Regions from separate parts of the Arthrobacter sp. UYCu723 genome, predicted to be linked through region 1. Evidence: riboswitches for the same ligand, from Rfam matches in the RefSeq annotation. Region 1 holds a riboswitch; the other holds the start of a gene.

What was found. A riboswitch is a leader RNA that binds a small molecule or an ion and turns the genes downstream of it on or off. The one in region 1 is predicted to bind S-adenosylmethionine.
Region 2: another riboswitch for S-adenosylmethionine. It lies ahead of ACVWZ8_RS14480 (aminotransferase class V-fold PLP-dependent enzyme); the one in region 1 lies ahead of metX (homoserine O-acetyltransferase MetX).

The regions. Positions count from the first base shown of each region.
Region 1 covers NZ_JBSSBW010000001.1:265,744-269,442, forward strand. Annotated here, with positions in the region: gene ACVWZ8_RS01255 (MFS transporter) at 1-811, opposite strand, end outside; gene metX (homoserine O-acetyltransferase MetX) at 1,029-2,264, opposite strand; SAM riboswitch class IV at 2,276-2,391, opposite strand; gene ACVWZ8_RS01265 (bifunctional o-acetylhomoserine/o-acetylserine sulfhydrylase) at 2,506-3,699, opposite strand, start outside.
Region 2 covers NZ_JBSSBW010000001.1:3,076,727-3,080,425, forward strand. Annotated here, with positions in the region: gene ACVWZ8_RS14475 (class I SAM-dependent methyltransferase) at 1-27, opposite strand, end outside; gene ACVWZ8_RS14480 (aminotransferase class V-fold PLP-dependent enzyme) at 98-1,564, opposite strand; SAM riboswitch class IV at 1,600-1,713, opposite strand; gene ACVWZ8_RS14485 (glutamyl-tRNA reductase) at 1,818-3,152, opposite strand; gene hisN (histidinol-phosphatase) at 3,262-3,699, opposite strand, start outside.

The sequences.
Region 1 (3,699 bases):
CGAGGTAGTACAGGATGTTCTCCGCGAAACGCAGTCCCATGGCGGTGAAGACGCCCCGCGGGTAGCGGCGGAAAACCTCGGCGACACCGAACCCCTTGTGGCCGGCCTCGACCTCTTTGCGGGCTTCCAGGAAGATGGGGGCATCACTGACCCTGGTACGGATGTAGTAGCCGATGACGACGATCACGGCGGAGAGCCAGAACGCTATCCGCCAGCCCCAGCCGAGGAAGTCAGCGGAGGACAGGGTGGAGGACAGGGTGAACAGCACACCGGTGGCGAGCAAGTTGCCCATCGGAACCGCCGACTGCGGCCAGCTGGCCCAGAAGCCGCGGGACTTGCTGGGGCTGTGCTCGGCAACCAGCAGGACGGCGCCGCCCCATTCACCACCGACGGCGAAGCCCTGAACGAAGCGCAGGAAGACCAGCAGGGCCGGGGCCCAGTAGCCGATCTGTGCAAAGCCCGGCAGGCAGCCCATCGCGAAGGTGGAGGCACCGACCAGGATGATGCTGAGCTGGAGGAGCTGCTTGCGGCCGAACTTGTCGCCGAAGTGGCCGAAGACGATCCCGCCGATGGGGCGGGCAATGAAGCCGACCGCGTAGGTGAGGAAAGCGGCGAGGATGCCGTCCAGTTCGGTCCCCGAGTTGGGGAAGAACATCTTGCCGAAGACCAGGGTGGCGGCGGACGCGTAGAGGAAGAACTCGTACCACTCCACCACGGTGCCGGCCATGGAGGCGGCAACGACCTTCTTCAGGCCGGACGTTTTGACGTCGGGCTCTTCTGCGCGCCTCGCGGCCGCGTTTTCCGTACTCATCGTGACTCCTTCGGTGTCTCCGTCGACACCCTATGGACCATTGGGCAGAGGACGCCTGTGATTTGTGACACGCGGCATCATTCCCAATGAGTATGGTCGCTCCCGGCCCCGGCCTCAACGGCCATTAGTGCAGAGCGCATCTGCAAAAATGCACAATCGGCGGCCGTTTCGGCCGAGGCGATGGCGGTTTAAGGCCATTGACGGGCGGCGGGCAGGGTCAGCTGAAGAAACCTTCCCTGAGCTGGCCGCTGAGCTGCCCGATCTCGGTCAGGAAGCCGTCGTGGCCGATCGGCGCCTCGATCAGCTGCACCTCCACCTCGCCGGGCAGCGCCTCGGCGAGCACCCGGGACTGCGCCGGGAAATACAACCGGTCCGAGTCCACGGCCGCCACCAGGAACTCGGCCGTGGCCGGCGCCAGGGCCTCCTCGAGCGCCCCGCGGCCGCGGCTGATGTCGTGGCTCATGAGGGCCTCGGTGATGGCGATGTAGCTGTTCGCGTCGAAGCGCCGGACCAGCTTGTTGCCCTGGTGGTCGAGGTAGCTCTCCACCTGGTAGCGGCCGCGGCCCGCCAGGGAGCCGGCTTCCAGCGGAGCCTCGGACGCCTGGGGATTCCGGCCGAAGCGTCCGTCCAGTTCGGCGGCGGAGCGGTACGTGATGTGCGCGATCCGGCGCGCCAGGGCCAGGCCCGCTTCCGGTCCCGGGCCGCCGTAGTAGTCCCCGCCCTTGAAACTCGGATCCTGGCGGATGGCGAGCGTCTGGGCCTGGGCAAAGGCGATCTGCTCAGCAGTGCTGCTGGCCCCGATGGAAATCACGGCACAGCGCCGGACCCGCTCCGGGAAGGTCACGGCCCACTCGAGGGCGCGCGCCCCGCCGAGGGATCCGCCGAGCACGGCGTACCAGCTGCGGATGCCCAGGGCGTCGGCCAGCCGGGCTTCGGCGGCGGTGGTGTCCCGCAGGGTGACCAGCGGAAAGCGGGAGCCCCAGGGCCGGCCATCAGGAGCCGGCGTCGAGGGCCCGGTGGAGCCGTAGCAGCCACCGAGGATGTTGATGGAGACAACAAAGAACCTGTCGGTGTCCACGGGGGCGCCGGGCCCGGCGAGCTGCTCCCACCAGCCGGGCTCCTCGCCGGCACCGCGGGTGACGTGGGTGTCCCCGGTGAGGGCATGCTCGATCAGCACCGCATTGGAGCGGTCCGCGTTGAGGGTCCCCCACGTTTCATAGGCGAGGGTGACATCGGGCAGCCGGGCGCCGGATTCGAGTTCCAGGCCGCCGATCCGGAGGTACCGGACGGTCCCGTCGGGCACGGTATCGGGCACTGCGCCGGGCACTGTTTCGGGCAGTGTTTCGGGCACTGCGCCAGGCACTGTTTCGGGCACCGCGACGACCGGGCCGGTGGCTGGCATATGGGCGGTTTTGCTTCCGGGTACACCCGTGCGGGTGACGGCAATCGTCATGTGAGGACCTAACTTCGCGCTTGCCCGCCGTCGGCAGACCGGCAGGCCAGGTCTTCACCCGGGGCACCCCGCCGCAAAAGGAGGGTTGCCGGCCAGCAAGCCGGGGCTGTCACTGGCACTCATGACCTGCCACTAGCTTACGAAACGAGGCGCCGTTGTGGCGAAGATTATGACGGCTATGTGACTCGAGGCCGTGGTTCCCGGCACCCCTGCGCGGCAGGGGTGCCGGGAACCGGCGGACTCAGACGCCCTTGGCCGCGCGGAAGCCGGCGTCGAGGTCCGCGATGATGTCGTCAATGTGTTCCAGACCCACCGAAAGCCGTACGAGTCCAGGATTGACGCCGGCAATTGTCTGCTGTTCCGGCGACAGCTGGCTGTGGGTGGTCGACGCCGGGTGGATGACCAGCGAGCGCACGTCGCCGATGTTCGCGACGTGCGAGTGCAGTTCGAGGGCGTCGACGAAGCGCTTGCCGGCCTCCGCTCCCCCGGCGATGTTGAACGCCACGACGGCGCCCGTCCCCTTGGGGCCGTACTTGCGGCCGCGCTCGTACCAGGGGCTGGACGGCAGCCCCGCATAGGCGACCGATTCGACGTCGTCCCTGGCCTCGAGCCATTCGGCCACCTTGGTGGCGTTGGCGACGTGGCGCTCGACGCGCAGGCTCAGGGTCTCGATCCCCTGGGCGATGAGGAAGGCGTTGAACGGCGACACGGCGGAGCCGAGGTCGCGCAGGAGCTGGACGCGGGCCTTGAGGATGTAGGAGAGATTCGCGCCGAGGGCGCCGTCCTTGCCGAGGTCCCGGGCGTAGACGAGTCCGTTATACGTGGGGTCCGGCGTGTTGAAGCCGGGGAACCGCTCCGGGTCCTTCCCGAAGTCGAAGTTGCCGGAGTCCACGATCACGCCGGCGATTGCGGCGCCGTGGCCGCCGAGGTACTTGGTGGCGGAGTGCACCACGATGTCAGCGCCCCACTCGATCGGCCGGATCAGGTACGGCGTGGAGAGGGTGTTGTCCACGATCAGCGGGACACCGGCCTCGTGGGCTACCTTCGAGACGCCCTCGATGTCCAGGACGTCCTGGCGGGGGTTGGAGACCACTTCGCCGAAGAACAGCTTGGTGTTGGGCCGGACGGCGTCGCGCCACTGCTCCAGGTTGTCCGGATCCTCCACGAAGGTCACGGAGATGCCGAACTTCTTCAGCGTGTGGGCCAGCAGGTTGTAGGTTCCGCCGTACAGGCTGGGGCTGGCCACCACATGGTCGCCGGCCTCGGCGACGTTCAGGATCGCGAAGGTCTCCGCGGCCTGGCCGGAGCTCAGCAGCAGGGCCGCGAGGCCGCCCTCAAGGCTGGCCACCCGCTGTTCCACGGCATCCTGGGTGGGATTGCCGATCCGGGTGTAGATGGGGGCGAGTTCGGCAAGCGCGAAGCGGTTGGCGGCGCT
Region 2 (3,699 bases), 2.8 Mb from region 1:
GTGTAGGGTGGGGCCGCCGCGTGCCACGTGCGATCTCCTTCGGGCAGGTCCGGTTGGTACCCTTCGAATTTACCGCACGTGGGGTTACCGCGGAGGCCTACTCCGCCACCGCGCACGGCGCGGCGCCGGCGGTCCCCGGCGTGTTCGGTGCCCAGTGAGGGTAGCTGCGGGCGTCGTTGGACGGCACCCAGCGGCCGGCATCCACCACGTAGTCCCAGCCGAGGCCGGTCCGCCGCAGCTCCTGGATACCGGCGAGCAGCCGCTGCGCATCCTCGAGCCGCGAGCCGAGGCCGAAGCTGGCCCGCAGCGAGCCCGAGGGCAGGCCGAGCCGCTTGAGCAGCGGGTGGGCGCAGAACCGGCCGTCACGCAGTCCGATGCCGTGTTCGGCGGAAAGGTAGGCGGCAACGAGGCCGGCGTCGTAGCCTTCGACGGAAAAATTGACGACGCCGATCATGCCGGCGCCCTGCCCGTCGCCTTCAGGGTCCGTGTCCGCGAAGATCCGGTGGACCGTCACGCCGTCGATCTGCTGGAGACCCTCGACGACGAAGGAGCGGATGGTGTCCTCGTGGGCGTACCACTGCGTCTGGTCCAGGGCGGCAATCACCTGGGTGGCCCGGGCCAGTGTTGCCGCGCCCAACACATTGGGGGAGCCGCCCTCGTGCCGGGCCGGGCCTGTGGTCCAGCTGACCGTGTCCAGCCTGGCGTCGCTGACGGCTCCGCCGCCGGCCAGGTGCGGGGTGCCGGCGTCGAGCCAGTCCGGGCGCCCCACCAGCACGCCGGAACCGAACGGCGCGTAGAGCTTGTGGCCGGAGAAGGCGAGGTAGTCGACGTCGTCCGCGGTGATGTCGATGCGCCGGTGCGGGGCGAGCTGGGCGGCATCGACGACGATCCGGGCGCCGTACTCGTGGGCAAGGGAGGCCAGGGTGCGGATGGGCAGGATCTCGCCGGTGACGTTGGAGGCGCCGGTGACGGCGAGCAGGCTGATGCCGCCTTGCGCCAGCTGTTCGCGCAGCTTGTCCAGGGTCGCGGCAAGGGTGGGGGCGGCCACGACGCTGCGGTGCGGCACGGTCTGCCAGGGCAGCAGGTTGGCGTGGTGCTCGATATCGAGGTAGAGAACCTCCCCGGTGTGCCTGCCGTCGCTGACCGGCAGGCAGCCGGCCAGCAGGTTCAGCGAGTCGGTGGTGTTGCGGGTGAAGATCACGGAGTCGCCCGGGCGGCCGCCAACAAACTCGCGAACGATGGTGCGGGCGTTTTCGTACACGGAGGTGCTGATCTGGGAGGCGTAGCCGGCGCCGCGGTGGACGCTGGCGTAGAACGGCAGGATCTCGTTCAAGTAGGCCGACACCACGGACAGTGCGGGGGCGGAGGCTCCGTAGTCCAGGTTGGCGTAGCGGACGTGTCCGCCCTGGATCAGCGGGGCCTGGATCTCCGCCCCGGTGACCGCGGCGAGCGGCCTGCCGGCGACGGCGAAGCGGTCGGGGAGCGCCGCTGCGGAGGCGGGGCGGACCCCGCCGGAGGCAGGAAAAGTGGCAGGAAAGGTGGCGGGAAAAGTGGCAGTCGTCATGGGACCTCGCTCGAAAAAGGACCCCAAGCACCGGGGATCCGCGCTTGCCGCGTCCGTTCCGGACCGGCCAGGTCGTCACCCGGGGCACCCCACCGCGAATGGAGGGTTGCCGGCCAGCAAACCGGGGTTTAGCGCTGGCACTCGTGACCTGCTTCGAGCCTAGGACATCCCGGCCGCCGCGGAAAAGGCAGGGCAGGAATGTGAAGCGCTTTGTTACGCACCGCAGTGGCTGGTGCCTTTGGTGCGTCGCGGCCTACGGCGCGGCGCTGGCTGCGCTGCTGAGCTGGACATCAAGGCCGAACAAGGCCTCCAGGGCTGCCGTGTAGTCGGCCTGGCGGCCGGCGGTGGCCAGCTCCCTGGCCCGGACGGTCGGGGTATGGAGCAGCCGCCGGACGATGCGGCGCAGGGCGATGTTCACGTCCTCAGCCGGGGCGCCACCGCCGTGTTGCCGTCTGACCCGCTCCATTTCGGCGTCGAGGACGTCCTGGATGTACCGGCGCAGGGCAACGACGGCGGCGTCGACGGCGCGGATCGCTTCCTGCTCCTCGAATTGCCGGGCAGCCTGCCTGACCAGGGCATGGGCGAGGCGAAGTGCTTCGGCGTCCGCTGGGGGAGCGGCAAGCTGCACGGATCCCAGCGTGATCAGTTCGACGCCCGGCAGGTCCGCCACGTGCGGGTCGAAATCGTGGCTGGGAGCCAAGTCAATGACGGTAAGCGGACGGGCTGCGTCCTGCCTCCAGCGCGCCAAGCTGGCGGCGCCAATGCGAGCCCCGGTGCCGCTGCTGCCGATGATGACATCTGCCGCGGCGGCGGCGGCGGGCAGCTCCCGCTCTGTCAGCGGCGTTCCGCCCCGGGCGGCCGCAAATGCAGCGGCCCGCCCGGAGTGGGAGTAGACGGCAACACTGATGCATTGCCTGCTTCTCAGGAGTTCCGCCACGTGCGCGGCGTAGGCACCCGTGCCTACCAGGACCACGGATGCCCCGGCCAGGCTTCCCTGGCTGGATCCTATGGCTGCCAGATCCAGGGCGACGGTGGCGATGGATCGTCCGGCGGCGCTGAGGGCTGTCCGCGCCCCTACCGCCTTGGAAACGCGGGAGGCCGCTTGAAACAGCCGACTCAACCGTCCGCCGGCCGTACCCGCCAGCTGGGCGTCGGCGAGGGCGCGGCGGACCTGGCCGGACACCTGGCGCTCACCGACCACAACGGAATCCAGTCCTGCCGCCACCGCGAAGAGGTGCGCGGGGACCGACGCGCCCTGGACGTACTCGAAATGCGACGTGAGCAGGGCGGCCGGCAGGCCGGAGCAGCGGCAGAGGGCGGCCAGCGCATCGGACCGCGCGGACTCAACGTCCCGGGCCGAGGGGACTTCGCAATAGATTTCGAAGCGGTTGCAGGTGGACAAGACCAGCGATCCGGAAACGGCGGGACTGCTGGCGAGGAGGTCCGGGGCTAGCTCGGTGGAGACAGCATGCAGCCGCGCAGCCGAATCGTGGTCCAGATCCCGGTACCTCGCAATGAGCGCCAGTAGCACCGGCCCCGATCCGGAGTCCCCGGATGCGGGATCCGCCGTTGGATGTGTTCCGGACATGGCTGTTCTCCTCCCAGAAAAGGTCCAGGCCGCGTCGCGACAGGCACTCAGGCCCGCTGCCGTGGCCAGAGTGATGCATCGACCTTCGGGATATCTTGAGCGCGGGACCTTACAGCAGGTCGTCGAGGCCCGGGTTGAGGCGCTTGAGGACCTCCGAGTGCAGGATCGAGTTCGTGGCCAGGGCGTTGCCACCGAACGGCCCGTCCTCACCCTCGAGGGAGGTGAAGCGGCCGCCGGCTTCCGTGACGATCGGGACCAGGGCCGCCATATCGTACAGGTTCAGTTCGGGCTCGCAGGCGATGTCGACGGCGCCCTCGGCCACCAGGCAATAGGACCAGAAGTCACCGTAGGCGCGGGTCCGCCATACTTCCTCGGTGAGGCCCAGGAACTCGTCGAGGTTTCCGCGTTCCTTCCAGCCGCCCAGGCTTGAGTAGGACAGCGAGGCGTCCGAGAGCTGGGAGACGTTGGAGACCCGCAGCCGGGTGGCTGCGGCGAGCGAGCGGCCCATGTAGGCGCCGGCACCCTTGGCCGCCCACCAGCGCTTGCC